Regions from separate parts of the Companilactobacillus pabuli genome, predicted to be linked through region 2. Evidence: riboswitches for the same ligand, from Rfam matches in the RefSeq annotation. Region 2 holds a riboswitch; the other holds the start of a gene.

Region 1 (15,920 bases), 590 kb from region 2:
CGGCTGATTGCGCATGGTTAGCTTTGACAGCTACGGCTACAGAAGAAGTCCAAGCCGATTTAGCTAGAATTTTGGATGTTCCCGATGAAAATATCATTAAAACTGGTTTCGATCGCGATAATTTGGCCTTAAAGATTGAACGTGGCGTAGATAAAATTGATTATGTTTTAAATTATGTGAAGTCGCATCCAGACGAATCTGGTATTATTTATGCCGGTCGTCGAGAAGATGTTGATAAAATCTACAATTTTTTGAAAGAAAATGATGTTTCAGTCGGTCGCTACCACGCTGGGTTAAGTGATTCGGAACGTCACAATCAGCAAGAAGATTTTCTATTTGACCGAATCAACGTAATCGTTGCGACAAATGCTTTCGGAATGGGTATCAATAAGACTAACGTGCGCTATGTGCTGCATTTTACGGTACCTGGGACAATTGAGAACTATTATCAAGAAGTTGGTCGTGCAGGACGTGATGGATTGCCAGCTGAAGCAGTTTTATTGTATACGCCAGCAGATTTGCGCTTGCATCAATTTTTCATCAATAAATCCTTAGGTGATGATCAATACAAGTTGAGTTTGCGTAAGAAACTATTTGAGATGAGTCGTTATGCTGAAACGCAGACGTGTCTGATGAAGTTTATTTTGGATTACTTTGGGGAAACGAATACCCAAGTTTGTGGTCGCTGTTCTAACTGTTTAGATGACCGTGAAGTGGTGGATGTAACAGCTGATGCCCAAAAAGCCTTGAGCTGTGTCGTTAGAATGGGACAAAACTTCGGTAAGAAGATGATTACCAGAGTTTTAGTCGGCAAAGATGACGTAGCAAATGACTGGCATCATTTTGAAGAACTGTCGACTTTTGGTATTTTTGAAGATTGGACCTTAAAAGAAACGAGCCGTTTTATTGAATTTTTGGCAGCCAATGGTTATTTGACCGGGTCAGGTGGTAAGTATCCAACCTTGAAATTGTCAGAAAAGGGCGTTGACGTCTTAAAAGGAAAAATTAACGTGGCCAGACGTCAAGATCTTCCGAAATACAAACCAGAAAACGTTACTAAGAGTAGAACCATTGTGGCTGATGGCAGTTTCGATATGGATCTATTCGAGAAATTACGTGCTTTGAGAACGAAGTGGGCGAGAAAACAAGCTTTGCCACCATTTATGATTTTTTCAGATAAGACTTTGAAAGATATGTGCGTGAAAAATCCAGTTACTGAAGCCGACTTCCTCAACGTCAGTGGAGTGGGTAAAGTAAAACTAGAGCAGTATGGTGAAAGCTTCTTAAATGAAATTAAAGAGTATCAAGCTTCAGAAGTGTAGTTAATAGGTCATTTAGAAATGATCTATTTTTTTGTCAATCTAGGGTAGATAATAATAAATGTTTTACGAAAACTTAAAATCAAAGGTAAAAAATAAAAAGGGAAACAAACCTTGATATGACGGGGATCTGAAAAAGGGAGGACGGGATTAAAACTGTATTTCGGGCTAAAAAGGGACTATATGACGATCAAGTGATGTCTGAGAGACGCATTCTATGATTATTTAATGATGAACTGTTCATTTAAAATAGTGAAAAACTCAATAAATCAATCAGAATGTAATGCATATTTGAAATGAAATAATTGTTTAAATAATATGTTTTACGAAAACATAACTCAAAAAACCAAAAACAAAAAATTATGACACAAAAAGCGTTAAAATCAAAGAATAGGGACAAAAGAAGGGGGCAAACAATGAAAAAAGTAGCAATTATTTCGGACATTTCGGACATTCACGGCAATCTTACCGCCTTTTCTCAAGTCATTAAAGATGCAGAAAAGCAAAGGGTAGATGAATATTGGTTTTTAGGTGACCTACTCATGCCTGGTCCTGGTGCAGAGTCTATTTTGGAACTACTCAATCAAATCAATACTACCCAATTCATTCGTGGCAATTGGGACGATTTCCTATTTGAAAATATTTTGAGTGTCAGCAAAGAATATATCAATAAACCCCAAACCACCTATATGATTGAGTTAATCAAATACGTAAAGAATCACCTTGACCCTAAATATATCCAACAAGTCCAGCAATGGCCTATTTCAAAAAATATCAACTTTGAAGGCTTAAATATCCTTTTAACGCACAATCATCCAAAGAAAAACTTTGGACACGAATTGCTTCCATATGAAGATCAAGCCAACTTCGATGAGTTATTATTCAACAAACCTTACGACCTCGCAATATATGCTAATGTGCATCATCAATTAATGAGAACTAGCTCCCAAGATCAATTGGTTATTAATCCCGGCTCAATTGGCCAACCATATACTGCTTGGAAAAAATTCCGTGCTGACAGACGCGCTCAGTATGCAGTTTTAAGTTTTGATCAAGGACTTGTCGATGTAAACTTCAGAAAAGTCGCATACTCAATTGATGACGAATTAAAAATCGCCGAAGAAAATGATTTACCATTTCGTGAGCTGTATCAACGACTATTTGCTGAAGGAATAACTTTTACGCACGATGATGATGCTTTAAATGAACAAATTGAGAAGCATGATTATAAGTCTGATGCACTTGAATATCTGAAGAATTTAGAATCTTCTCAAGATCTCTAATTTAGAGGTTCTTTTTCTTCAAATACACAACTTCGTATAATATATATTATGTAACCTTAAATATCAAAATCCGATTTAACTACTGGATTTTGGTATTTTTTGTTCTGCTCTATTTTTTTGGCTTGGATTGCTTAATTATGATTTTAAATTTGATACTTGTAATTCTTTTTAGAATACATTGGTTCTTAGTTTATTTCTTCGTAACAAAACAAAAAGCAAAATCTGTGATGAGTCTACAGATTTTGCTACGTTTTAAATAGTAATTATAAGGTAAATAATTTGATCACTTAGTCATTGAACTATGAGAAATGCATTTGAACAAGATTTGCTCTAAATAAATGAATTTTTACTTCTAACCCGTAATTTTAAAAAATATATGTGCACGTTCACATATATATCAAGTATATCAAGAAATAAGAATCTAACTAATTAATATTCATATCTTTTTCCCATTCACCACGAGTATTTACTTGTGCTAAATCTCCAAATTTTTCGAGCATATTCATTTCTTCATTAGATAGTCTTATATTAGTAACTTTTATTTCATCATCAATATATTTAGATTTAGTGATGCCAATAATTGGTGTTGTACCTTTTTGAATAGCCCAAGCTGTCGCAATATCAGCTGCTGAAGCTTGATGTTTTTCTGCAATGATCTTCAAACTGTTATTTAATGATTCTAAGTTTTGCATCATTGGATTATAGATTTCTGCTCGAGTACTTCCCTCAGGAAATGGATGAGAAGAATCATATTTTCCAGTCAAGGCTCCTTGTTCTAAGACCATGTATGAATAGAAGTCAATATTGTTTTCTTGGCAGTATTCAATTAAACCAGCCTTTTCAGAACTTCTGTATAACAAACTATAATGGTTTTGGATTGCATCAATCTTATATCCAGCTTCGCCTAGTATCTCATTGACTTGTTTGATCTCTTGAAGATTGTGATTAGAAACTCCAACATGTTTAATTTTTCCTTCTTTTAAAAGTGGAATCAAATATGGAGTCCATTTTTCTACATCTTTAGGGTTATGAATCCAATATAGATCAATATAATCTGTATTCAGTCTTTTAAGACTTCCCTCTAACATTGTTTCTACAGGATTTTCAACGTCTTCAGCGATTTGTGGAGTAAATTTTGTTGATAATTGGTAATCGTTACGATCATATTGCTTTAAAACTTCTCCTAGAACTTGTTCCGAATGTCCCATGCCGTAAACAGCAGCTGTGTCCCACATAGTAAAACCAGCTTTGATTGCCTTACTAGCAACTTTTTGAAGGTCATTTTTTTCTAATTTACTGCCGAAATATCCATTTCCTAATTCGCCAGTATCTCCCCATGCCCAAGTTCCAATAACAATTTTTGGTGTTTCTAATTTCTTATTTTTCATTTCTATTTCCTCTTTTATTTTCGTTTTCTAATTTTTTAATTACTTTTGCGGGATTGCCTACAACAACTGCGTTATCTGGTACATCTTTTGTGACCACTGAGCCAGCTCCAACAATGGAATTCTTACCAATTGTGATACCAGGAAGAACTATTGCTCCGGCACCGATCCAAGAGTTCTTCTTTAAATGAACGCTTTTGGGTATTAAATTTCGTCTATTTTTTTCATTCTGATCATGATTGATTGAAATAATGATGGCTTTAGGACCAATCAAAACATTATCTTCTATGTTTACTCCACCTAGAGAAACCATATTGACGTTTTTATTTATATAAATGTTTTTTCCAAGATTAACTTGTGGTCCAAAATCCACATTGAATGGTGGCATAATAGTTAGATTTTCATTTTTTTGTTCAAATAATTCGTCAAGTAAACTCTGGCTTTCTTCATAAGAGTGAGTAGTTTGATTGTACTTTCTCAGAATTTCAATATCTTTTTGAACGATAGGCTCTAATTCGTCATATTCGCTACTGTTATAAATAATCGTTTGCCCTTTTAATGCATCTTTAAATACTTTTAAGCTTTCTGCCATTAAAATCAGACCCTTTGCTCAGAAGGACGAATAACAATATCACTGATAGCCACCCTTTGTGGTGTATCGATAGCGAAGACAACTGCACTTGCAACGTCACTAGTGATCAATGAGTTATTTGGTTGCTTCCATGATTCTACTAATTCTTTAGCTTGATTTTCATCTTTGGTCGTTTTATACAAATTGGTTTGAACTGCTCCAGGGGAAATGATTGTTGAACGAATATGATTATCTAGTTCTTCTTGTCGTAAACCTTCCATGATTGCTCTCACAGCAAACTTTGTACCGGCATATACAGCTGAATCTGGATATACAACGTGACCAGCTACAGAATCAGTTGCTAATATATGACCAAAACCTTGTTTATGCATAACAGGCAGAACTGCAGAAATTCCATTTAGGACACCCATGACGTTGATATCAAGCATTTGTTTCCACTCATCTCGTCTATCATCACGTAATTTTGATAGTGGCATAATTCCCGCATTGTTATAAAGCGCATCAACCTTTTTAAACTTTTGAACAGCTAAATCAACGATCTTTTTCATATCGTCTATTTTTGTAACATCAATGAACATGAAAGCAATTTGATCCTTTGGCAATTTATCTGCAAGCTCTTTTAAAGGTTCAAGTCTTCTTGATCCAAAGACCACATTAGCACCGGCTGATACTAATTGTTTTACTGTTTCTGCACCAATACCACTCGATGCTCCTGTAACGATAATTGTTTTATTTTTTAAACTCATAATTTTTTCCTTTCGAATTCTTTCTTTCGTAACTCTATGCCTAAGATTATATGGGTTGACACTAGTAATGTCTAATACCTATAATGAAAAAATAGGTCTAACTAAAAGGCAGAGGAAAAAACATGGAAATAAGAGTTTTAAAATATTTTTTAGCAGTTACACAGGAAAAGAATATGAATAAGGCTGCTCAGTTATTACACATTTCTCAACCTACAATATCTCGACAGCTTAAAGCATTGGAAGATGAATTAGGAACTCAGCTTTTTATACGTGGAAATAGAGAGATTACTTTGACTGAAGACGGCAAATATTTAGTAGATAAGGCTAAACAAATCATTACTTTGTCTGATCAAGCGGAGTTAAATATTGGAAATGAACCTTCTTCAATCAGTGGAAGAGTCATCATTGGTTGTAATGAGACACCTAGTGTTAAATATTTGGCCGAAGCGACTAAGAAAATTAATAATGATTACCCTAATATACTCATCGATTTTGTCAGTACGAATGCTGATACGATCAAAAAGTCATTAGATAATGGAATTTTTGATTTTGGAATCATTCTTTCACCAACGGATAATAAGAATTATAGTTTTTTAAATCTTCCGGGCAATCAAGAATGGGGACTCTTTATACCCAAAAATGATGACTTGGCAAAGAAAGAATCAATAAATAAGAATGATTTATTAGCATCGAATTTAATAATTTCTCGACAACCTGAATTTACTAATACGCTGAATAAATGGATTGGCAGTAATCAAGAAAAATTAAAAGTAACGGCACTATACGATTTGCTTTATAACGCCCTACTCTTTGTTGAATCTGGAGTTGGATATGCACTTGGCGTAGGACGTACAATCAATACAATCGGAACTGATCTAGTTTTTCGCCCACTATATCCACATTTGAAGTCTTCAAGTAGTTTGATTTGGTTGAAGAACGTTAATATGTCTTCGGCTGCTAAAGTCGTTTTAAAGCAGATGTATGATGAAGTTGAAACAAACAAATAATGATTATAGGTATTAAATTGAATAAAAAGCCAACATATTTGATGCTTTTTAGATATATTAGTTACTGTTTTATTTTTTCACAACAAAACAAAAAGCAAAACCTGTAATGAATCTACAGACTTTGCTCTGATTTATCAGACTTCCTTTTAAATAAAATTTTTAACATAACTAGTTAATAACGATATAGCCAATATTATTAAAATAATTAGAGGTATTAAAATTGTTTTGTTTGCTAGATTGTCCTTGGTGTATCCAACTAGACCGGCTCCAGTTATAAAACAAAACATCAAAGCAAATATCTGTATGGCATTCTGTCTAGCTGTTTCCGCATGAGAAACAGATTCATCAAAAACTGCTTCGGCTAATACCCTTAGATTACTTGTCATTGTTAGCGGTGTGAACGTTTGACCTCGTACTTTTCTAAATTCTTCCAGTTCTCCCGCTACTGTCATCGATAAAAACATGGCCGCTATTTCAGTATTTCCTAACATATCTAAGAAATTGGATATTGAAATTTTCCCTCCATATTTTTTCCTCATTCTGATTTAAATTTGAACAAAATACATAAACTAAAAGCCAGAACAGGACTACCTGCTCTGGCTTTTGCTGTCAAATCACTTATCTTGATTGCCAAATTCCATATAAGTCACTAGCTTGGCTAGGATAAGCAAATAATTGTTGTTGTAAATCATCAGCACTGACATGTTGTTGAATTAGTAATGATAAGTAATCAACTAATTGATCTGCATCTTGACTCAAAACTTCTGCTCCAACGATTTGTTGATTACCTTTATTGAAAATGATTTTTAGTTTTGCTAAATCATCACCATTACGGGCATACGTTTGCCAATTCTTTATATCCATCGTTTTTACTTCTAGTTCAGGCTTATCAGCAGCTTTTTGTGTACTAATTCCTACTTGTCCTAACTTAGGTATGCTGAATACAGTCAAGGCAGGTGTTGGATATTTAATTGGAAATTGTACTGGCTTCTGTAAGTTATTGCCTAAGTATTTACCTTGATAGATAGCGTAATTACTTAGTTTAGGGACAGGGGCATCACAACAATCACCAAGTGCAAAAATTTGAGGATTGCTGGTCTTTAGTCTTTCATCAACTTTGATACCTAGTGGACCAAATTTTACACCAGCGACCGATAAATTCAAATCTTCTGTATTTGGTACCCTTCCAGCAACACAGTAAATGGCTTTTGTTTCGAATTGATCTTGATTTGTAGTTACTTGGTAAGAACCAGATGATAGTTCAGTAATATTTTGGATGGTATTATCAAATTTAAACACTACCCCAGCATTCTCCAAGCGACTAATTAGAGTTTGAACTAAACCTTGATCAAAAATCCTTAATGCCATTCGATTATGTTGAACGATTGTTACTTTCGTTCCTGCTTCCGTAGCTATACTAGCCAATGCGAATGCGATGATTCCTGCACCAACAATCGTTATCTTGTCAGGTAGATTAGAGGCCTTTAGAAAACTAGCACTGTGTTCCATATATTGACTTCCAGGGAACTCTAATTTTCTAGGGCGAGCACCAGTTGCTAAGACAATCGTTTTAGCTTGGTACCTTTGACCATGAACTAAAATTGTATTTGAATTTACAAAAGTCGCGTGACCTTCGATAGTTGTTATTCCTGCATTGACCAAATTATTTCCGTACCGTTGATTAGCAGCCAAAACCACTTTGGCACTATGACTTGCCATTTCTGACCAACTAAGTGGTGCGACATCTTTTACTAACTGAGTCATCCGAAAATGTGTTTCAGCGCTAGCTAACAATGCACGTTTTGGAGTACTACCACGGTTGATTGTTGTTCCACCCCAGTCACGTTCTTCAACGATGGCTACTTTAAATCCACGACTGGCCAAATTTAAAGCGACAGAACCGCCACCTACTCCGCCTCCAATAACTAGAACATCATATTGCATCTGATCACTCCTATTTGAAGACTTGTCCGGCTTTATATTGAAGATCTTGAGGGGTCTCCTCAGTAGAACTTTCAACATTCTTCTTTGAATGGCTTTGATCATACCAAACTACTGCGGCTTCTTCTTTAGGAAATTGTTCAACTGTTTCTGGACTGATATTCAAATGATCAGAAACCATTTGTGTTGGTGAAGTTGCCAACCATTTGTTTAGAGAAATATCTGAATAAATAGGATTCTTGAATACTTCTAGGAAGATCAAAGGTTCATCACCGATATTCTGGATATAGTGTCCGGCAACTATTGGAATTACACCAACGTCTCCAGCTTGAAAATTAAAGGTTCTAGCAAGTGAGGCAGAATTGAAAACACCCACTTTGGCGTGTCCTTGAACAAAGTAATCCCATTCTTCTGACTTAGGGTGCCAGTGAAGTTCACGCATACCACCTGGTTGAATTTCTACGATTGCAGCTGAAATTGTTTGTGCAACTGGGAAAACTTTTGAATCAATGATCCAGACCTTACCAGCTTCGAACTCGTGTGGTTTCAGATCGTTCATATGGAATGTAAATGGTGAAGGTACGTCGCCATTTGGATTGTTCTTTTTAACTTCAGAAATTGGGCCTGGGACTTCACCATTGAAGATGTATTTTTCCTTACCAGGCAAGTTGGCTAATACACTTTCATCAACTTTGAAATTAGCGGCAATAATATCCTTTGGAGTATGGGCTAACCAATCAGTTAGTAAGAAGGTATTATTTTCAGAGAAATCAGGTTCACTGAATACAAGTAGGAATTCACAACCTTGATCCAAGGCTTGAATTGAATGAGGAATTCCGGCTTCAAAATTCCAAAGGTCTCCGGCATTGATATCATCAATAAAACTACGACCCTCGGCATCTAGCGCTGTTACTCTAGCATTTCCGGCAATCATGAAGGCCCATTCAGCTTCTTTATGCCAATGTAATTCTCTATATGCTCCTGGCTTCAAACACATATCGACTCCAGCTAAATCATGTGAAGCTGGTAGTTCACGATTGGTAACTTCACGTGTCCAACCGCCTTCTTCAATCCTCATATGTGCATCAGAAAAGCTAAAACGTAGATTGGAAACTGTACCATGATCAGTGATTGGTGGTACAAGCAAATCAGGGTTTTGTAAATCACGTTCGTAATTTCTAGGACCTCGATCAATCCAACCCGCATTATCGGCTGTACGCTCAGGTTCAACTCTTCTATTTGACATTTTGTATACCGTCCTTTTTTTGATAACTCAACAGTATAGCAAACGATTTCAAAAGGCAAACGATAACTCAAAAACCAAAAAATTATTTTCAATAATTCATTTAATTGTTGGAAAATGGAGCATATATTCTTTATTATTTGTTTAAATAATCTAGCATAAAAGGTATTTATAATAATTTGTTTGATTTACAAAAATATAAAATCCTAGAAAATAAATATAATATTTTTTTAGAAAAATATTGTCACTTTTTTTAAAATACTGATTTAATAGGATTTATAAATTCAAATTCGACAAGACTTAACCTTCGTTCCCAATTTATATTGCTCAACTATGATTTTAAATCCAATACTTGTAGTTAATTTCTAATTTAAAAATCATGCAAATAACCTTGATTTTTTCAGTAAATTATTTTTATACTTAACGAGTTAAATTCATAATTAAAGGAGGAAAGTGTTTCTAATTTGACATAAATTGTCATTTTAAATATGGAAAATAAAAAAAACAGAGTAGAGAATAAAGCGTTAAGTGTCAAAAAGACGGAATGTGCTTTTGAACGAAAAATTTTTATTTGCGATTTTATTCTCGCATTCGCTGCATAATAACGTGTAGCAGCTCTATACGAGGTGCTTATTATGAACAAAAAAATAAATACTTATTCACTTACAACGATGGGATTACTTATCGCTATGATAATTATCTTAACTAATTATCTAAGTGTTGAAACGCAGTTTTTACGTGTTTCATTTGAATTCATTCCTCAAGCTATTTTAGGAATGCTCTTTGGTCCTTTTTGGGCCGGTATTTCCTCCGTTGTGGCTGATATAATTGGAACGACATTATTTGGAAAAGCTGGATTTTTCATAGGCTTTACTTTAAATGCATTCATTGCAGGTGTATTGTACGGGCTTTTCTTTTATAAAAAAGAAATTACCTTTAAAAATACTTTCATATGTGTGTTATTAAATACTATTATCATTAGCTTATTTTTAACTCCACTGTGGCTCTCAATCATGTACAAGGTTCCTTTTTTCAATATCGGTTTATGGATACCCAGAATTATCAAATCTGTTGCTATGCTCTTTATTCAGACAGGATCCATTATGTTCTTTGGTAAATCATTACCGTTAAAAACTCTTACTAGTCGCTATATGGTCAAAAAGTAATCATGTTTACGACAGGTGAAGATGTTATCAAATGGATTCTTTCTAGGGGATATTTTGGCAGTTCCCCAGGTTTAACACGTATAAAAGAGCTATTACGTTTACTTGATAATCCTGAAAAAACATATCCAACGATTCATGTTGCAGGCACTAATGGCAAAGGGTCTACTACACGTTATCTTGCCAATTTATTAAAATCCAATAATCTAAAAGTAGGAACATTTAACTCCCCTTTTATTAAAGATTTCGCCGAACAAGTAGAAATTAATGGTCAGGAAATATCTGATAATGACCTAATAGAAATGGGCAATAAAATAAAACCACTGGTAGAAAAGATGGATTCTCAAAAAGAATTTTATGGGATTACTGAATTTGAAATCCTCACTGGTTTAGCCTTCTATTATTTTCAAGGAAAAGTCGATATTGCCATAATTGAAGTTGGCATGGGCGGCCTATTAGATAGTACTAATGTCATCAAACCTGAATTTTCAGTTATTACAACGATTGGTTTAGATCATACAGCTTATTTAGGTAATACAATTGAAGAAATTGCATATCAAAAAGCTGGTATTATTAAGCCTGATGTGCCTGTCATTTTAGGGAATATTCCTAAGAATGCTGTAGATGTCATCAATCGATATGCTGACAGAAATCATGCTCGTACTTATATTTGGAATCAAGATTATCATTCTATTTATAAGACATTTGTTAATCAAAGATTTGAACAATTTGACTTTGTAAATCGTCATACTATATTAAAGAATTTAGAAACTCCACTGATTGGTCATCAACAAGCAGAAAATGCGGCAGTGGCTTTAGAAGTTTATTATTTATACATCCAGAAACATAATCTACCTTTTAATAAGCAAGAAATATCTAAAAGTTTACTACAAACAAAATGGCCGGCAAGAATGGAAATAATCAATTCAGATCCTTTAATAATAATGGATGGAGCTCACAACCCTCATGCAATTAAACGACTGAAAGAGAATATTCTCAGTGATTACAGTAATTATCACGTTAAAATCCTTTTTTCAGCCATAGTTACAAAAGATATTGGAACCATGTTAAAAGAATTATTAAAAGTTCCAAACGTTGATATTACATTGACCACTTTTAATGATACAAGAGCTATCAATGTAAATGACTATAAGGATTGGAACTCATTAATAACACTTTGTTCTGATTGGAAAAAAGCTTATCAAGAAATCAAACACAATTTAAAATCCAATGAATTACTATTAATTACTGGATCGTTGTATTTCTCATCAGAAGTAAGGTCACAATTGAAGTAATAAAATTATGATGTTTTAAATGAATTTTATAATTGTAAGTCAATACTCTACTTTTAAATAGGGTGTTGACTTTTTTTTATTATTCAGCAAAAATAGCAAAATCTGCGATAAATCTACAGACTTTGCTATTTTAAATACATTTCAATCAATTTATTATTTTTAATCATTAATTCATGACTGTATTTCTTTTCTTGATCAGAGTTTCTCACTAATTTCCAAAGAATTGCTGCGAACTTCATTGAATCTTTGTACTTTTTTGAAGATTTATCATTCATGAAGTCTCGTACAAAATTGTTCCATTGATAAGTTTGTTCTTCTTTATTACTAGTTATATCTGATTCGTCGTTTTCTATAACGTGGATTAGATCGGCAACGGTAGCTTTTGTATCTCCACTCTTTTCAACTTCTCTCATTTTAATGCCCATTGATTTACGAAATGAGAATTTTGGTACATTGTAATAATCTTCAAAGAATTTTCTAGCTTCCTTATTTAAAGAAAAGCCGGAATTCAGCAACTTTGTATTTAATCGTATGTCTTTTTACTGCAATTTTTTAGAGGTACTTCGTCTTGTTTTTCTAACAGATTTGATATTTGACAAAGGTATGCCATCCAAGAATTTTACAATATAGTCTGTTAACTCTGCTTTTGTTCCATAGCTTGGTAATTTGTATTCTCTGCATATTTGTTGTAATTCTGTTTTGTACCAATAAAAACTAATGAAAACTTCACTATTCATTTTTGAATCAAATTGTGGCCTATTTGGCATGTTTTTGCTCCAATATTTTTGATAATTTAAGAATAACTATTTGTATTTTTTTATCAATTTACTTATCCGACAGTAGTATTCGAAAGGCACTTTTATTACAAACAAATGTGCATTTAACGTTGATATTATGGCATGTTAATCAAAGCATGGAAATTAAGTTCTTGGCATCTTGTCCTGCTAATAATTTTTCGTGCTCTGTCATCAAAATAAATCTCTCCTTTAGTATCTTAAATCACGTAATTTTTTAGCCGGTGCTCCTACGTAAATGCTATCTGGCTCAACATCTTTAGTCACTAAGGCATTAGCCCCGACAATTGAATTTTCACCAATAGTTACTCCGGACAAAACAGTCACATTAGCTCCTAGCCAAACGTTTCTTTCAATATGAATTGAACCCGTAATTAGATCATCCCGATGATTGGGGTTTTCAGCATGATTTACTGTTACCAAACTAACTCGAGGTCCAATTTTGACTTTTTCATCGATCCAAATTCCACCAAGATCCATGAAGAAACAATCTTTATTAATAAAAACATTATCTTTAACAAACGTTTGACATCCCACGTCAGCATTATAAGGTGCCTTGATGTCAGTCGTCTCGGGAATTTGGTATCCATATAACTGACTAAATAGTTCTCGACGTTCTTTTGTATTATGGGAATGTTGATTAATTTGATCGATTATCAGTGAATTCTTTTCGACGATTTCATCCACCAATTCGAGTTCTTCTTTAGTGAAACGTAAATTGCCACCTTCACGAGCTTTCTTCAAAACTTCTTCTTTGTTGATTTTGAACACATTCTTTCTACGATTTTTACTTTTAGCATAAAGGATGGTTCTAACTTCGTCTAATACTTATCTTGTATCTAAAGAAATACAATAACTGTATATCAAAGATATCTTATATTTCTCTCTTATAATATAAACAAAACAATCCTTAAAGAGTTCTTGGACACTTTAAAGATTGTTTTTTTTGTTTATCTTTTACCCCAGTCACTCTTAAAATCAGGAGTACGGGCACCAGGAAGTAATTCTACTACACAGTCTCCCACATGATTGTTTGAACTATCAAAAATTCTTGAAACTTGTTCATAATATGCACCATTGCGTTGGCCTGCCATAATTGGCTCTAAAGTATAATGCTCATCTTTAATACCAGGCAAATCTATATCCCATCCAGATGAGAATTTAATACCATCTACTTCAATAATTTTCTTTGGTGTAATCGTATATTTATTGAGACGTTGTGAATGGTCTGTGATATAGGTTCCGTCTTGGTAATCATCTTGTGGGAATGAGAATAGCATTACTTGCTCATTATCTTTGAAGCGTAGAGAGAACCATTCCCATTGACTTAGAGGATTTAAGCTTTGGAATTCGCCACCTTGTTTGTCGAACCAGCTATTTCCCTTAATTTGAATTGTTTTATCATCTAAAATAAGTTTACCAGTTGTTGGCATACTAGGATAAGAATAGTAAGTAGTTGATCCAAGTTCAGGTTTTCCCATTACTAAATATCCATTATCAGCATGCCAAAATGCGCCCTTACCAAATTCAGTTTGTAATGAAATACTAAAATTGTCAGCTTCAGCATTAATAATAAAGCCATCATTACTTTTTTCGATAGAAAGTAGATCATCACGTTTAGCAAAGTTATCTCCAACTGAGTAACCTTCACCATCTTTTTGTGCTTTTTCGAAGAAATAATGCTTGTTATTAGTAAAATCAGTTAATGCTAGTTGAGTGCTCCAAGGTTCTAAATTACCAAATGCAGTTTTGATTAAAACTATTTGATAACTGTATAAATTATTATTCTCATCATTTAGAAGGCCTGTGGCATACCACCATTCAGATGCTTTATGATGAGCCAACCATTCTTGATTAAAATTTCCATGTTCTTTTCCTAAATAGTTAATTGTTTTTATTGATTCATTCATGTATTCGATTCTCCTCAGCATTTTGTTTACACTTTGAATATTAGTTTACAGAGTGTTCAATATCAATATGCAATGTTTAGAGAATTGTTCTATTAATTAACACTTCTGGTAAATATGTTCAAAAAGTAATTAAAAGGCCAATATTGTTTAGGAAAAACTAACTAGTTTTGATTACATTTTCAATATCTTTATCAGAATAGCTCTGCAAAACAGTCAATAAATTACTAATCGTTTGCGGAGATTCCTTTTTTCCATTTTGTAACCAGTGCAATAAAACGCTGATACTTCCATCAACTGCATAGTCTTCTATATAGTCGTGGATATTTGATCTCTCACTTTTATCATCAGAACCTGCAAAAGACCGAGTTAATTTCATAATCGACCTTTTAAAATTGCTGGAACCATCCACATTTAAAAGCACAGAGAATAAACGATTGTGTTCTCCTACGTATTCAACGATTTTTTCCAATCTGGAAGCGTTAGAGTCATGTTCCTTTAAAAATTGTTCTAATTTTTCATATACACTATTTTCGATTTTTTCGAACAAATCAAAAATATCAATGTAATAAGTATAAAAAGTCGCCCGACTCAATTCTGCTCGTTTGCATAATTCGGTGACACTAATCCTATTTAAATTTTCAGTTTCCAGAAGTGATATTAAGGTTCTTCGAAATATCTCTTTAGTTATTTTGGTTCTTTGATCTTCTTTTTTCACGATTTTTCTCCTCATGTGTTTTGTTTAATTGACAAATTCAATAATCTTGTACAGTAATTTTACACTATAACAAACATTGTAGGTTGTTATAAGACAGTGTGTCAATTAAAATTAATCCTTGTAAACCATACTTCTACGTTAAGAGGAATAATTATGAAATTTTTATCAAAGAAACAAAATGGGATTTTTATTACGGTTATTTTGATGGCTATTATTTCAACAATGATGGCCACTGCTTTGAGTTCGGCACTCCCTGCTATAATGACAGATTTTAAGATATCAGCCGGTAGTGCTCAATGGGTAACTAGCCTATATTCATTAGTTAGTGGAATCATGATTCTAATCACAGCATTTATTATTAAAAGATTTCCCACTCGTAAGATCTTTCTTATTAATGTTGGATCTTTTACATTAGGATCTTTAATTAGTGCCCTTGCATCAAACTTTATTATTTTAATCATTGGAAGAATTTTTCAAGGAATTGGAAATGGCTTAGTATTGGCATTAACACAAGTTATTATTTTAAA
Region 2 (15,920 bases):
GCAGCTAGGTCATCTTTGTTCAATTCTTCATGAATTTGGTCAGCGTGGTGAACGGTATTAATGAAGGCACTCTTCAAACCACTGAAACTGAAGTCCAAATTATCTTCTTGCACCATGGCACGTGGAAAATCAAAGGTATCTTTACCAACAGCGGCCATTTGGTCAACCTTTTTACCTGCTGGATAGTTGATTCCTAGAACTCGACCAATTTTGTCATAAGCTTCTCCAACAGCATCGTCACGAGTATCACCAAGAGTCTTGAAAACTCCGGGAGCTGTAACTAATACTAATTCAGTGTGTCCACCAGAAACCAACAAGGACATGAATGGATATTGCAACTCAGTCACGAAATTGGCTGAATAGATGTGTCCTGCCAAGTGGTTAACTTTGATCAATGGCAAATTATGGGCAAAGGCAACTGTCTTAGCAGCCATGATACCAATCAACAAAGCTCCGACTAAACCTGGTCCATAAGTAACAGCCACAGCGTCCAAATCTTCATAGCTAACTTTTGCTTCATCTAAAGCCAAATTGATACACTTAGTGATTTCTTCAACGTGATGACGACTGGCAACTTCTGGTACCACGCCTCCGAAACGTTGGTGACTCTTAATTTGGGTCGCAATTATATTTGATAATATTTCCTTACCATTTTTAATAACAGCGACACTAGTTTCATCACAGCTACTTTCAAATGACATTATTAATGTATCTTTTTTCACAGTAATCTCCCTTACAAATCAACCATCATTTCCAAAGCGTCGTGATGATTTCTAAAATAATACTTTTTATGAACGGTCTTAGTCTTGAAACCAAAAGCTTCATATAATGCCAAAGCTGGCTTATTAGTAACGTCAACTTCTAATGACATTTTTTCAAAATTACGCTGGCGACAATAACTAAAGGCTTGATTCAACAACAAATGTCCAATACCCATATTTTGATAATCAACGTGAACTGCCAAATTAGTAATGTGCGATTCACTCTTGTCACTCAAAGAAATACCAATAAATGCCACAACTTTTTCTCGATGAACAAGTGACAAATATAAGGCATTTTTGTTGTCGATCTCCATTTTTACAATATCGATAGGCCATGGAACCGGAATGGGATAGATGGTCTCTTGAATTTGCATATATTGAATATCGTCAGTTTGAACTGCTTTTCTCAAAACAAACTTCTGATCTTCAACCGTCACTACCTTCTCTTCAAAATCAAATTTCGGAGTTTTATTACTAGTAAAAAAACTCTTAAACTTCTTCAACATAGGAAACATTGCCGTCGTCCTTATGTCCCTTAGCATACCAATCGTGTTCAGCTTGAGTTAAACGTAAGTAAGTTGGTACAAAATCGTCGATATTTTCAACAGGTTTTGTATTTTCAGCTAACTGAGCTAACTTGGATGCATCTGGCAATGAATTTTCACTCATAATAATTTTTGCTTTGGGAAATTGATTTTGAATTAATTCCTGTAATCTTGGCGTTGCGTTGATAAATTCAAGTTGATCTTGATTGTAATCTTGTAATGACTCAAACAACTTAGCCATTGAAGTATGGTGATCTTCAATAATATTTCTCAAATCATCCCGATTAACTTGGTAAACTCCAGCAAAAGCATTGTCATTTCTAGCATCCATCAATGGCACTAGGATGTGTGCTTTATCCCCGTTAGCTGCCAATAATTTCAAGCTGGAAACTCCAACTAATTTCTTATTCAAGGTATCAGCCAAAACTTTGGCTACTGTCACGGCAATTCTTACCCCTGTATATGAGCCTGGACCTTTAGCCACTGCAATCAAATCTAAATCTTGTGCAGTCAAACCAGCCTTTTTTAGACAAGCTTGGATATCTGGTAAAAGTGTTACACTGTGTGTCTTTTTTTCAGTGGATTCCATCTGTGCTAAAACCTTGCCATCACTAACTACAGCGACAGAAAGTGGTTTATTAGATGTATCAAATGCTAATATTTTCATGTTAATCCCTCATTCTTAATAGAATTTATTTTAACACAGAATTTGGGATAAAAAAAAACCGACCGCTTATTGGCCGATTTTATTAAATTTCGAATTATCAATCCACTTAAGGACGATATACAAAAGCCCTGTCTGGTAAACCAAACTGAATGCTTCCTTTGGTAGTCTGGTAATCAACAATGCTGAATATGGAACGTTTGTCATCATGTGAATCCATATCGTGTTCAATCCAGTATTGACAACTACTGTAATCAAAAGCACTGTTACTAAACTTCTCCAAACTGTTACTTTATGGTTGTAAAGCATGTAACCATAAATTGCGCCAGCGACTAAAGCTGAGAAAGTGAATCCTAGGAAGAATCCACCACTCGATGGCATTACAACGTTACTGATAACATCAGCTAAAACGTTTGCCATGGCAGCTTTCACTGGTCCAAAATAATAACCTAATAATCCTATTGCAATGAAACTAAAGCCGACTTTCAAGGTGTTGCTCCCGACGGAAAGCTTTGATAACACCATCTGCATTGCGATCAACAATGCCATCCAAGTGACTTCTTGCACGCTTATTACTGTACTTCTACTGTTCATAATCGACATCTCCTAGACGGAGCTGCCACCAGATATAGGCTTAAGACGTATATAAAGTGGCGAATGCGGAAACAAGATCGCGAGATAACTCTTTGTCCGGTGTTCACATTCCGTTCCACCAGCACTTAACGCCTTGAATCCTACTCCAAATTTTTTAGTACTCGTCTATCATAGCACTATTTTTTCTGTAAACAAGTATTTTGTTTGCATTTTACTTATTTCTCCATTCAAACTGAGCAATAACGTTCAGCACGTCACCGTTCTTTATCCAATGAATAGATTTATTGTTCGTATTATCTAGTTTAGCATATGCGACTGGTTGGCTTTCCGTATTGAGTTCTTTGTCGTACTTAATATCCATGCTAGTCAATTGATGACTACCGATAAAATCGATATCTAAGGTATCAACCATCCAATCAAAATAATATGAATTATTAACATGTTTATTAACATCGATATTGTAGTAACCGATATGTTGGGCTTGTTGGAAATCAAAGTCATCCGGTACTTTGACCCGATTGAAACGTTTAAGTTTGGTAGTTTCAACTGCTCCAAACAAATCATCCAATCTATCAGCTGCACTGACAATCTTACGTTGTTTGATATCAATCAAGACAAAGGCACTCGTTGCACTGACCATGCGGTTGCCTTCTTCGTCATCGATCCAAAAATCACGATAGAAGAAATACTTATTGAAACTTGTTGCTTGAGTCGTGACTTTAATTTTTTGACCAAGTCTTGGCATCTTATCAATATCCATGTGATATTGAACCACGACCCAACCTAAGCCGTTATTCTTTACCATTTCACTACTATCGATATCTGCTTGATGCAACTGCTTTTCTGACGTCAACAACATCACATCGACTAGAGCTGACAAACGCATGTCGCCGGTAAAGTTGACGAAATAATAAGGTACTTCCATCTCGATTGAAAAGGTTCTTTTTTCAGTCACGATTATTCTTCTCCAATTCCATGATACAAATTATAAACTTCTTGTTTCTTTAAACCATTTTGTGAAGCCACTTCTTTGATAGCTTTGTTAGGTTTTAATCCCTGTGCTATCAATTTATCGACTGAGCTTACTAAATCGTCGTCAGACTCAACTTGAGCGACCTCTTCAGGCTTACCTGCAATAATCAAGACGTATTCGCCTTTAGGGTCATTTTCCTCATAATAAGCAGCTACTTGATCCAAACTGCCACGCAGAAAGGCTTCATGAATCTTCGTTAATTCACGAGCTAAAGTGATTTGTCTGTCACCACCAAAATTGTCAATCAAATCTTGAATGGTTTTTTTTACTCGATAAGGTGACTCGTAAACAATCGTTGTCTCTTCACGATTAGCCAAATTATTTAAAGCTTGAGTTCTTTCTTTACCTTTTCGGGGTAAGAATCCGTAGAAATAAAATGGTTGTGGGTTGATTCCTGAAGCAATTAAAGCTGTAACTGAAGCAGTCGCTCCTGGCAATGGTACGACAGGAATCTCTTCTTTGATAGCAGCTTTAACTAATTCCTTACCGGGATCACTAATTGATGGTGCCCCAGCATCACTTACTTGAGCTATTTTTAGTCCTTGATTCATTTTTTCTATTAATTCTGGAATACGTTGAGCAGTATTATGTTCATGAAAACTTATTAATTCTGTTGGTATTTCAAAATGATTTAATAAATTTTTGGTATTACGCGTATCTTCAGCAGCAACTAAATCGACGTCTTTTAACGTGTTAACAGCTCGAAAAGTCATGTCTTCTAAATTACCAATTGGTGTTGGCACTAAAAAAAGGCAGCCCTTCGAATTATCAACAAAACTTCTTTGTTCCTTCATTCAAATAGCTCCCCTTATCTGTTCTTAATTGCTTTTTTCTTACTCTTCTTATTACTTCCATAAAGGACATTAGTACAGAAGATACATTCTTCTTTGTCCTTACGATGAGTTCCATAAAATTGTTGGCAAACATGAAATCCTTTGCGATATAAACTTTCCAAATTTAATCGTGAATAGGATAATTTATTACCATTAAAATCCTTATCTTCATAACCCATCTTTTCTAAATGCTTGCGAAGATTTTTGTTTTCAATCTTTAACTCTTCTTTTTCTTCTAGAGTCTTTGACAATTCTTCTTTAAGCAAAGAAACTTTTTTACTTATATCATTTAGTTGATCTGTGATTGTCTCAAATTCATCATATAAATCTTTCTCTGCCATGATTTCACCTACTAATCCACAAATTTTAATGACAAATCTTCTAAAATAGCTTGAAACGAAACATTACTTTTCCACATTTGTTGTGCTGTGAATAAATCATCTGACATTTGGATAACTCGTTTAATACTCTTATTTGACAAGATATCCACAGATGTTAATGTCGATTTTTCTAAATTGTACCTTATTGATAATATATCACTAAAAATTTGATTCAACATGTCGAAAAACAAATGTTGTTGATCCTTATTCTCTACTAACGGCATAACGTCAGTCTGTATATCCACAAATGAATTTATTTTTTGTTTATTAATTTCTTTCAACCAACTCGTTATAACTGTGGTATATGCTTGAAATTTTTCACCGTCAATAGTCTCTAAGTATTTAATATCAGTGACTCTTAAAGCACGTTTGGCTTGTTCTTCTTTAAATCCTAAGTTAACTAACGCTGCAATTTCATCTTCATTACTTTGATTAGAAAGATGAAAAATTTGCACACGTGATTGAATCGTTGGCAACAACTGTTTAGCAGATTCAGCCAACAAAATAATCATCAAATTACCTTCTGGTTCTTCAATTGTTTTCAACAAGTTATTAGCAGCCTGGACGGTCATCTTCTCTGCTTCATCAATAATCAGGATTCGACGTTTCCCTTGAGTAGCGGCCATATTAGCTTCTTTTTTGAAAAACTTAACGTCATCAACACCGATACTTCTTTTATCAGTCTTGATTTCTAAAACGTCAGGATTATCGCCTAAAGCAATCGTCTGACATTTTTGACACGTTTGGTCAGGTGCTCCATCTACTAAGTTATCACAAAATTGGCTTTGCGCTAACCAAATTGCCATTTGTTGTCTGACTTTTGATGAAGCACTATCGATCAAATACGCGTGCGACAACATATTGGAAGAAATAATTTTTTGAAACTCATGAACTACGCGCGGTTGTTCTTTTACTAAACTTTCCATTATTAAAATCTCACGAATTTATCCACCGGTAAAATGAAGCAAGTTGCACCACCGACTTGAACTTCAACTGGATCAGCCATGCTTGAAGCAGCCTCTGGCATCAAGAATGTTGGTGTAACGTATTGTGAGCGAGTATGACTAGTTTTCTTGATAACAGCTAATACATCGTCAACTTTTTCCTCTTCAACACCGATTAAGAAGGTACAGTTTCCGGCTTTCAAAAAACCACCAGTTGATGGCAATTTAGTAGCACGAAAATTGTTTTTCACTAAGTTAGCTTCTAAGTGTTGGCTATCTTTATCTTGGACAATTGCAACAATTAATTTCATAATTTATTTTCCTCCATTAAAAACATCGGGAAATCTCTTGATTATAACATCTAAAGCATCAGCAACGACTTTTTCCACAGGTTGGGCAGCGTCGATAGTTTTGATTCGATCTGGATTATTCTTAACGATCTCCATGTATGAATCATAAACACGTTGATGGAATGACAAAGCTTCCTTCTCCAAACGATCCATTGCACCTTCGTGGTCTTTTCTAATTCGACTAAGACCAACATCTGGCGTCACGTCAAAGTAAATTGTCAAATCAGGCAAATGGCCATCGATAGCAAAATCATTGATCTCAGTAACTTCTTTGGTACCAATTTGACGACCGCCACCTTGGTAAGCAATTGAACTATCAACGAAACGATCACTCAACATAACCTTGCCTTCGTCTAAAGCTGGCAAAACAGCATCAACTAAATGCTGACGTCTAGCCGCTGCGTACAATAGAGCTTCAGTTCTAGGGTCCATTTCTTCATCATGAATATCCAAAATAATTTTTCGGATTTTTTCAGCAATGATACTGCCGCCGGGTTCTCGAGAAAGAACGACTTCTTTATCAGTTCTTTCCTTCAAAAGTGGCAATAGCTTCTCAAGTGCAGTCGTTTTGCCCGCTCCATCTGGTCCTTCAAATGATATAAATATTCCTGACATTATATAACCCCTTTTAAATGATTACTACTATTTTACTTGAAAAACGAAATAAATGAAACTCATGGCAAGTTGTTATTTGGTTTTGATTAAAAATAAATCGAAGTCAAAAATAGCATTCATATATAGAATGTAGTTCTATTCAGAAGAACTACATTCTAATAATATGAATGCTATTTATTTTTTCTATTAAATTATAAAGCTACTATCTAGTCCGGAATAGCAAAGAAAATTGGCTCAGTAGTGAAATTATTCTTAGCAACTTGTTGCTTAGAATAAGGCCGAGTTTTGAGATTTTGCGCACTTGATTTATGCAAAAGTTCAAAATCGTGCCCACTACGTTCCAGCCAAATTTTCTTTGCTATGGAGGACGGCAGTTAAAAACACTACTACCAGTGCTTTTCAGCTCGACTAGGTTGCTTCAAGAAAGTATCTTCTTCACCAAAAATAATATTGGTCGTAGCCTTAGCTTGGGCCTTTCTTCTTCTAGCTTCTAAATACAAAAATTGATACTTCAATTGATCTAATTTCAAATGAATTCTTGTCGTATCGTCTACATCCACTGAATTATTAATCATTCTTTGGGTATTCCCGATTCGTCTTTGAATCTGGTGAATATTATCTAAGAGGCGATCGTCTTCCATTTTTTGGACAGACATTTTCTTTCTACCAAACATGTTAAATCTCCCTGCGACCTAGAACAGCACTCTTTAACGTCATTTCATCGGCATATTCAATGTCTGATCCGACTGCTAAACCATGTGCCAGTCTAGTTACTTTTATTCCAGCTGGCTTAACTAATTTGGCTAAATATTGAGCGGTTGCTTCCCCTTCTGGGGTTGCATTTGTAGCAATAATCAATTCTTTAACGCTTTGATTTTGCTTCAAACGATTAAGCAACATCTTAATATTCAAATCTTCTGGGCCAACTCCATCAACTGGCGATAAGACCCCTCCTAGGACGTGATACAACCCGTTATAGCCGTTCATATCATCTAAGGACATGATGTCTTTAGCTTGTTCGACGACTAAAATAGTTGATTGATCACGACTCTTATCACTACAAATTGGACAAATATCCTCAGTGGTAATATTTCCACAAATCTTACATTTCTTTAAATCTGTTTTAGCGGAAATTAAATTATCAGCAAATTCTTTAACTTGGTCTTTGTCCATACCAAGTGTGAAAAATGCCATTCGAGTAGCAGTCTTGCGACCAATACCCGGTAACATCATATAGCTATCGATTAATTTCGAAATTGGTTCTGGATATTTCATTACATCAACCCGTTTGTGTATTTACCTAATTTTGCTTGCTTGTCATCATCAACAGCCTTGAAAGCATTGTTCAAAGCATCGATCAACATATCTTGCAATGTATCTGGATCATCTGGATCGATAATCTTGTCGCTGATTGTCATATCAGCAATCTTCTTGTCACCAGTAACTTTAACTACAACAAAATCATCGACTGATTTACCAGTGTATTCTGTCTTATTAAGTTCTTCAGTTGTAGCTTGAACTTCTTTTTGCATCTTTTGGGCTTGGCGCATGATATTGGCCATGTTGCCACCCATTCCACCCATATTTGGCATTCCTTTACTCATAATAATTCCTCCTAGTCATTTTTTACATCAACTATATCGTCACCAAATAATTTTAATGCTTCATCAACGGTGGGATCAGTTTTTTTAGTTTCTTTATTAGATTTTACCGTGTTTTTCTTGGTTGAATCAATATTATTATCAATATATTCTTTTCTTATTTTAGGCCAGTCGACCTTAGGCACGAGAACTATTTGACAATCTTTTTTCAACAACCTACTAGCATTGTCGGTCAAAGACTGCAAAAAGTCACTATCATCTTGAACTTGTTCGAACCACATAGCGTAATCAAAAGCGACTACGATACCTTCTGAAGATGCAGCAACTGGTTGTGCGACTCTCATCATAGCACGTTGTGAAATTGAAAGCATACTCATTAGTTCGGGCCACATATCTCTAGCCGCTGCCAAATCATTCTTAGTAGCACTGCCGAGAACTTTATAAATTGCTGTCTTGTTCAAACGAGTATTGTTGTTGGCACGATGATGAGGCTTAGGCTTTGAACTGCTCTTTTGAACGACTGCCCCACTAGACAAATCTTTGACCTCATTTTGTAGGTGAGAAACTTCATCACGCAATTTATCGATGACTTCATTTTCAACTGGCGCTTCTGCTTCTGGAGCACTAGTTTTAGCTACCTTAGGCTCAGAAATCTTAACTGTCAAAATTTCCATATAAATATCAGTTTGATTGGAATTTTTAAGATTCTTTTGGGTTGCACTAACTTGATCAACGATATAAAACAAGCGGTCATTGTCAAATTTATCCGCAATTGCCAACAATTCTTTGGTCATGACTGAACTATCCATCTGATTAGATAAATCAGAATTGGAATTATACAAAATCAAATTACGACAAACTCGAATGATCATCTCTGTAAATCGTAAAGCTGAACGACCACTCTCTAAGATTTGATACAAACTCGTCAAAGCTTGAGCAGGCTTATTTTCAGCGATAGCCGTCATATAAGAAACAATCTGTTCATTGCTCAAAGCGCCGGTTACTTCTTGGGCATTTTTAAGCGTTAATTCATCATCGCCATATGACAAAGCCTGGTCCAAAATACTCAAAGCATCACGCATTCCACCTTCAGCAGAAGCAGCGATAATGTCCAATCCTTCTTCGTCATACTTAATATTCTTATCATTTAAAATAAAAGTCATTCGTTTCAGGATATCTTGTTTAGAGATTCTTCTGAAATTAAAACTTTGCGTTCTAGAAATAATTGTTGCGGGAATCTTTTGCGGTTCGGTTGTTGCCAAAATAAACATAACATTTGCTGGTGGTTCTTCCAATGTTTTCAGTAAGGCATTGAATGCACCTTGAGAAAGCATATGAACTTCATCAATGATATAAACTTTATATTTGGCTTCAGTTGGAGCGTATTTAACTTTGTCACGAATGTCACGGATCTCTTCGACACCATTGTTTGAGGCGGCATCAATTTCAATCACATCATTTAAACGATTTTCATTTGCTGCCAAACAAATTTCACATTCATTACAAGGTTCGCCATCTTGGGGGTTAAGACAATTGACTGCCTTAGCTAAAATCTTTGCACAGGATGTCTTTCCAGTACCACGTGGCCCACTGAATAAATACGCATGACTAGTCATATTGCTAGCCACCGCATTTCTCAGGGTCTGAGTAATGACATCTTGGCCAATTACGTCAGAAAAAGTTTGGGGACGCCAAACTCGATAAAGTGCTTGATATGCCATTTTTTCTCCTTCAAAAAAATCTGATATGTAAATTTTAACACAAAAAAACTCCTAATCCGGAATAGATTAGGAGGCTAATATACATAACAAAAGGCACATGGTACACCTTACTTAGTGCTGCTTTCTTCCGAACCTGACACGATTCACAAGAGCACCATTGCCCTAAGGCCTTACGGCAATAACTATGATACTATAAATTACAAATTTTTTCTACTTTTTGCGACGAATTTCTCGAAAGAAATTGCGAAGTAAGTCAGCTGCCTCTTGGTCTTTGACCCCACTCAGCACTTCTGGTTGGTGATTGTAGCGGGTCTCAGCCAACAAATTATTGATAGAACCAACTGACCCTGCTTTAGGATCCTTGGCACCATAAATAACTTCTTCGATACGACTGTTGATGATAGCACCCGCACACATTGGACAAGGTTCCAGCGTGACAAACAAACTCGTGTGTTCCAAACGCCAACTACCAACTTTTGCACAGGCCGCTTCAATTGCAATGATTTCCGCATGCTTAATCGCATTTTGGGTTTCTTCGCGTTCATTTGAACCACTAGCAATCACTTCTCCGGTTTGGTTGTCCACTATGACACAACCAATCGGAACTTCTCTTCTTGATTCAGCTTTTTTTGCTTCCTCTAATGCTAAATCCATGTACTCATTTATTTTATCTTCTGAAAATATCATTTTTAACCGATTAAATTAGTTACTTTCTTTTCTAAATATTTGGGAAATACTGGTGCTTTGAGTTTTAATTGTTCCTGTTCTTTTTTCAAAGTTTCCAAGATATCAATCAATTCACGTACTTGATCATCGGATAATGTACCGACAAAAGCCATTAATTTTTCGTTACCGTGAAGATATTTATCAACATACTCTTCTAATTTCGCACGATCTTTTTGAACCGTCTTATTTTTCAAAAGATGAATTACAGATGATACCGTTAAAATTGTACCTGCAGAAATTGCAGAAATAATAATTCCAATTACGATTTTTTTCTTCATAAGTAAACGCCTCCAACATGAATATACCATATTCAGGAGTAATTTAAATCAATTTACTTTTCAAAATATAATATCCTTTATCACGTGTAACCACTTCAACGTTGCCAAAAGTTGCATCCATTAGTTTTTTAGCTGAAGGAGCACCTTGTTTCTTTTGCAAGACGATCCATAATTCACCATTTGGTTCGAGATAATCCTTTGAGTCAGCTAAAATTGAATTGACAACTTTTTTACCAGCACGAACTGGTGGATTGGAAACGATCAATGCATACTTGCCTGATACCTTATCGTAAGTATCTGATTCAAAGATCTCAACATTTTTAATTTGATTGTTGTCGGCATTTTTCTTAGCCAAATCTAATGCTCTTAGATTAACATCAACCATAGTTACGTCACGTTTTGTCTGTTCTTTAGCCAAAGCCAAACCGATCGGACCGTAGCCACAGCCAACGTCTAAGATATTGCCATTAGGAATGTTCTGGAAATCAATTGCTTCAATTAATACTCGCGAACCGTAATCAATCGTTTGTCTAGAAAAAACCCCACTGTCAGACATAAAATCCAAATTATGTTTGCGCAAAGTAAAATTGAAATTCTTAACTTCATGCTCCACACTAGGAGTATTTTCAAAATATTGATTAGCCATAGGTTTCATCCTTCCTTTTTTGGATAAAAAAAAATCCTCTTACGAGGATTAATTTTAACATAAAGTGTATTACTTCAATGTAACTGTTGCACCAACAGCTTCTAGTTTAGCCTTCATGTCGTCAGCGTCAGCCTTAGCAACGCCTTCCTTGATAACCTTAGGAGCACCATCAACAAGGTCCTTTGAGTCCTTCAAGCCAAGTCCTGTGATACCACGAACTTCCTTGATAACCTTAACCTTTTCTTGACCTGCTTCTGTAAGTTCAACGTCAAATGAGTCCTTTTCTGCAGCAGCGTCGCCACCAGCAGCACCGGCAGCAGCAACTGGAGCAGCAGCCTTAACGTCAAATTCGTCTTCAATAGCCTTAACAAGGTCGTTAAGTTCTAGAATTGAAGCATCTTTTAAATCATCGATAATCTTTTGTGTATCTAAAGCCATTATTGTATCCTCCAAATATTATGAGTTTTTTTAGTTAATTAAGCTTCTTGTCCGTCGTCTTCTTTGTCTGCGAGTGCTTTAACAACCATAGCAAAGTCACGTACAGGAGCTTGTAATACAGATACCAACATTGATAGCATGCCATCTCTGTCTGGTAATGTAGCTAATTCTTGAATTTCGTCAAGAGATGCAGCTTTACCTTCGATGATTCCACCCTTGATTTCAACGGCGTCAACATCTTTGGCAAACTTAGCAGCAATCTTAGCAGGTCCAACAGGATCTTCTTCAGAATAAGCGATAGCTGTAGGTCCAACGAAGAACTTCTCTAGACCTTCAACACCAGCTTTTTCAGCTGCACGTCTCAAGATTGTATTCTTAACAACTTGCATAGTAGCATTTTGTTCACGTAATTCAGCACGCATTTCAGTTGCTTGTTCAACTGTTAGACCTAAGTAATCAACAACGATTACTGATTTTGCGCCTGTAAGTTGCTTAGCAATTTCATCTACTTCTGCTTGTTTTTGTGCTAATACTTCTTGCTTCATTATTACGTTTCACCTCCACAATTTTTTAGTTAATCTTCTACAAATTCGGCTAAAAATAAAATCTCTGTGCCCTAAGGACACAGAGATTAAGTGAAATAATCTTCTGGCCTCGGCAGGATATTAAGACTTTCATCACCTGAGTCTTCGGTAGAAATCAACTATGATAATTTATCATTATTTTGGTAATTAGTCAACACTTATTAAGCGTTGATCTTTAGACCAGGTCCAAATGTAGATGTCATGTTTACACTGACAATATAGTTACCCTTCAATGATGCAGGACGTGCTTTAGCAATTGTGTCGTAGAATGAACTGAAGTTTTCTACTAACTTGTTTGTATCAAATGACATCTTACCGATTGGTGCGTGGATAAGACCATTTGAATCTACACGGTATGTAACTTGTCCGGCTTTAATATCATTAACAGCCTTTGTAACATCCATTGTAACTGTACCTGTCTTAGGGTTAGGCATCAAACCTTTAGGTCCAAGAACACGACCCAAACGACCAACTTTGGCCATCATAGGTGGTGTAGCAACGGCAACATCAAAGTCTAACCAGCCGTCTTGAATCTTTTCTACAAGGTCGTCTGAACCAACGATATCAGCGCCGGCTGCTTCTGCATCCTTAGCTTGTTGTCCTTCAGCGAAGACGATAACCTTTTGAGTTTTACCTGTACCGTTAGGTAGTACAATAGCACCACGAATTTGTTGATCAGCTTGTTTAGGATCAACATCCAAATTGATAGCAACTTCAACAGTTGCATCGAATTTAGCGTAGTCAACTTTCTTCAATAGTTCTACAGCTTCTTCAGCAGTATAACTTTTGTTTTTATCTACTTGTTTTAATGCTTCTGTATATTTTTTTCCATGCTTAGCCATGCTAAGTTCCTCCTTGCTTTGTGGTCTTACGGGGTTTTCCCCTCCCACTTGTTAAGAATGTTTTCACATTCTTTGTAAACTGCTCAATCTAGTCTTTTACTTTACTTCAAAGCCCATACTTCTTGCAGTACCAGCAACCATACGCATTGCAGCATCAACGTCTGCAGCATTTAGGTCTTTCATTTTGGTTTCAGCAATTTCGCGAACTTGGTCTTCAGTAACTGTGGCAACCTTGTTTGTGTTAGGTTCGCCAGAGCCCTTTTCAACGCCAGCAGCTTTCTTCAATAGAACTGCAGCTGGTGGTGTCTTAGTAACGAAATCGAATGAACGGTCTTCGTATACTGAGATAACAACAGGGATAATCATACCCTTTTGATCTTGTGTACGTGCATTGAAGTCCTTTGTAAAGGCAACAATGTTAATACCAGCTTGTCCTAGTGCAGGACCAACTGGAGGAGCTGGAGTAGCCTGTCCAGCAGGGATTTGTAATTTTACTACGTTAGCAACTTTTTTAGCCACGGTGCATACCTCCTTGTTCCGTGATGTGGTCATGATGAGAATAAAAATTTTCTCTCCCACATGTATGTGTCAAAAACATACCGTTATATAGTAGCACGGCCTACTAGTCTTTTCAATAACTATTTTTGTTTTTCAACTGATGTGAAATCAAGTTCAGCTGAAGTCATACGACCAAACATATCAACGTCAACTTTAAGTTTTCTGTGTTCATCATCGATTTCTGTGATCTTACCAGTTGTATCTGAAAAGGCACCATCAGTGATGTTAACTGTTTCGCCAACTTCAAAGTCAGATGGCTTATTAGCATTCATGCCATATTGCTTCATGATGCTATCAATTTCCTCGGGTAATAGTGGTGCAGGCTTACTACCTGAACCGTGACTGCCGACAAATCCAGTAACGCCTGGTGTATTACGAACGATAAACCATGACTCATCACTCATAACCATTTGTACTAAAACGTAACCAGGGAAAGTTTTTTCCATTTCTTTCTTTTCTTTACCGTTTTTCATTTTTGTTTCTTCTTCTTCAGGAACAACTGCTTGGAAAATGTAATCTTCCATACCCATTGATTGAGCACGTGATTCTAGATTTTCCTTAACTTTATTTTCATATCCTGAATAGGTATGCAAAACATACCATTGTTTTTCGCCAGCTTCAGCCATAATTTCCTCCAAAATTCAAAATAAAAAAACTCCGAACCACAGTCGAAGTTTTTCTGATTGCTAATATCATAGCAAATTTTTGACATTCTTACAATCTATTTACCCATGATAAAGGTTTGTAATAATTTAATTAGACCCCAATCAACTACGGCAAAGAAGATTGCATACATTAGTGATGTAGCGATAACAGTCCATGTATCACGTCTGTTTTCTTTAAATGTAGGCCAAACAACTAATTTCATTTCTTTATTGACACTACCAAAAAATTTAAATAGTTTCATTTGTTCCTCCAGCTTATCTTGTTTCTTTATGTAACGTGTGTTTTCCACAGTGCTTACAGAACTTTTTAACTTCTAGACGTTCTGTGCGGTTTGGGTTCTCGCTGATTGTGTAGTTACGTGAACCACAAACAGTGCAAGCTAATGCGACTTTTCTTAATCCCATGTTTATCTCCAAAATCTATTCTTAATCTTATTAATTGTAAACTCTGGAAGGTTGTTTGTCCATTGCAAACTCATGACAAATCAGAATCGTCTTGCTTTAAAATCAAATACTTCAAGCGATAAATTGCGTTTTGAATTTTTTTAGGAGTACACGATTCTTTCTTACAAGCTTGGTCCATAGTTATCTTTCCTAAAATGAATTGCATCGCTGTTAATTCCAGTTTACTCATCTTTTCAGTCAAAATTTCAACTTGATCTTTTACCTCTATTAAATAACGATGACCGTCAATTGGCCGTTGATTCGGATGAACTTCTAAGGGCTCAGTCATCCCATTGATTTTTCTCTTACTCGCATTTTCACGTCTGATCAAATCAATAACTCGTCGTTCAAATTTCATCTTAAAGAAGCTACCAAATTTTGAACCACTGGTACCATCAAAAATTTGGCAAGTTTCATAACAAATTATAAAAGCCTCTTGATACCAGTCTTCACGATCAAAGCCAACGATATAGTAATGTTTAGCTAAATTATCAATCATCGGATGATATTTTTTCACTAGTTTATCTAGGGCTGATGAATCTCTATTAGTTCTGACTTGTTCAATCCATAGTGATTCTAGGCTATACATTTGGCGTGTTGTTGTGGGAATAATCTTATATTTTTAGAATAACATTGCTGTTTCTTGCATTAAAAGAGAACATTTGTTTACAAAAAAAACGAATGAAATTTAATCATTC

What was found. A riboswitch is a leader RNA that binds a small molecule or an ion and turns the genes downstream of it on or off. The one in region 2 is predicted to bind tetrahydrofolate.
Region 1: it holds a riboswitch for tetrahydrofolate, as region 2 does, so the genes downstream of both, G6534_RS04945 (folate family ECF transporter S component) here and G6534_RS07775 (folate family ECF transporter S component) in region 2, are expected to answer to the same signal.

Annotation. Positions count from the first base shown of each region.
Region 1 covers NZ_CP049366.1:1,017,711-1,033,630, forward strand. The annotation lists gene recQ (DNA helicase RecQ) at 1-1,322, shown strand, start outside; gene G6534_RS04905 (metallophosphoesterase family protein) at 1,736-2,602, shown strand; gene G6534_RS04910 (aldo/keto reductase) at 3,028-3,990, opposite strand; gene G6534_RS04915 (DapH/DapD/GlmU-related protein) at 3,980-4,579, opposite strand; gene G6534_RS04920 (SDR family oxidoreductase) at 4,585-5,328, opposite strand; gene G6534_RS04925 (LysR family transcriptional regulator) at 5,448-6,332, shown strand; gene G6534_RS04930 (DUF1275 family protein) at 6,479-6,871, opposite strand; gene G6534_RS04935 (FAD-dependent oxidoreductase) at 6,951-8,276, opposite strand; gene G6534_RS04940 (oxalate decarboxylase family bicupin) at 8,287-9,519, opposite strand; THF riboswitch at 10,020-10,115, shown strand; gene G6534_RS04945 (folate family ECF transporter S component) at 10,152-10,682, shown strand; gene G6534_RS04950 (bifunctional folylpolyglutamate synthase/dihydrofolate synthase) at 10,685-11,974, shown strand; partial or broken gene G6534_RS04955 (SAP domain-containing protein) at 12,100-12,741, opposite strand; gene G6534_RS04960 (DapH/DapD/GlmU-related protein) at 12,961-13,539, opposite strand; gene G6534_RS04965 (lipocalin-like domain-containing protein) at 13,719-14,678, opposite strand; gene G6534_RS04970 (TetR/AcrR family transcriptional regulator) at 14,836-15,393, opposite strand; gene G6534_RS04975 (DHA2 family efflux MFS transporter permease subunit) at 15,547-15,920, shown strand, end outside.
Region 2 covers NZ_CP049366.1:1,606,018-1,621,937, forward strand. The annotation lists gene tsaD (tRNA (adenosine(37)-N6)-threonylcarbamoyltransferase complex transferase subunit TsaD) at 1-701, opposite strand, end outside; gene rimI (ribosomal protein S18-alanine N-acetyltransferase) at 734-1,276, opposite strand; gene tsaB (tRNA (adenosine(37)-N6)-threonylcarbamoyltransferase complex dimerization subunit type 1 TsaB) at 1,251-1,973, opposite strand; gene G6534_RS07775 (folate family ECF transporter S component) at 2,040-2,564, opposite strand; THF riboswitch at 2,620-2,714, opposite strand; gene G6534_RS07780 (acyl-[acyl-carrier-protein] thioesterase) at 2,776-3,519, opposite strand; gene rsmI (16S rRNA (cytidine(1402)-2'-O)-methyltransferase) at 3,522-4,391, opposite strand; gene G6534_RS07790 (initiation control protein YabA) at 4,406-4,771, opposite strand; gene G6534_RS07795 (DNA polymerase III subunit delta') at 4,783-5,736, opposite strand; gene G6534_RS07800 (cyclic-di-AMP receptor) at 5,739-6,065, opposite strand; gene tmk (dTMP kinase) at 6,069-6,719, opposite strand; gene G6534_RS07810 (YaaL family protein) at 7,106-7,393, opposite strand; gene recR (recombination mediator RecR) at 7,395-7,994, opposite strand; gene G6534_RS07820 (YbaB/EbfC family nucleoid-associated protein) at 7,994-8,323, opposite strand; gene dnaX (DNA polymerase III subunit gamma/tau) at 8,335-10,041, opposite strand; RNA gene ffs (signal recognition particle sRNA small type) at 10,126-10,208, opposite strand; gene G6534_RS07835 (nucleoside deaminase) at 10,252-10,728, opposite strand; gene G6534_RS07840 (hypothetical protein) at 10,731-11,045, opposite strand; gene G6534_RS07845 (class I SAM-dependent methyltransferase) at 11,089-11,691, opposite strand; gene rplL (50S ribosomal protein L7/L12) at 11,761-12,129, opposite strand; gene rplJ (50S ribosomal protein L10) at 12,168-12,674, opposite strand; ribosomal protein L10 leader region at 12,721-12,840, opposite strand; gene rplA (50S ribosomal protein L1) at 12,875-13,555, opposite strand; gene rplK (50S ribosomal protein L11) at 13,652-14,074, opposite strand; gene nusG (transcription termination/antitermination protein NusG) at 14,194-14,739, opposite strand; gene secE (preprotein translocase subunit SecE) at 14,835-15,020, opposite strand; gene rpmG (50S ribosomal protein L33) at 15,034-15,183, opposite strand; gene G6534_RS07885 (sigma-70 family RNA polymerase sigma factor) at 15,254-15,739, opposite strand.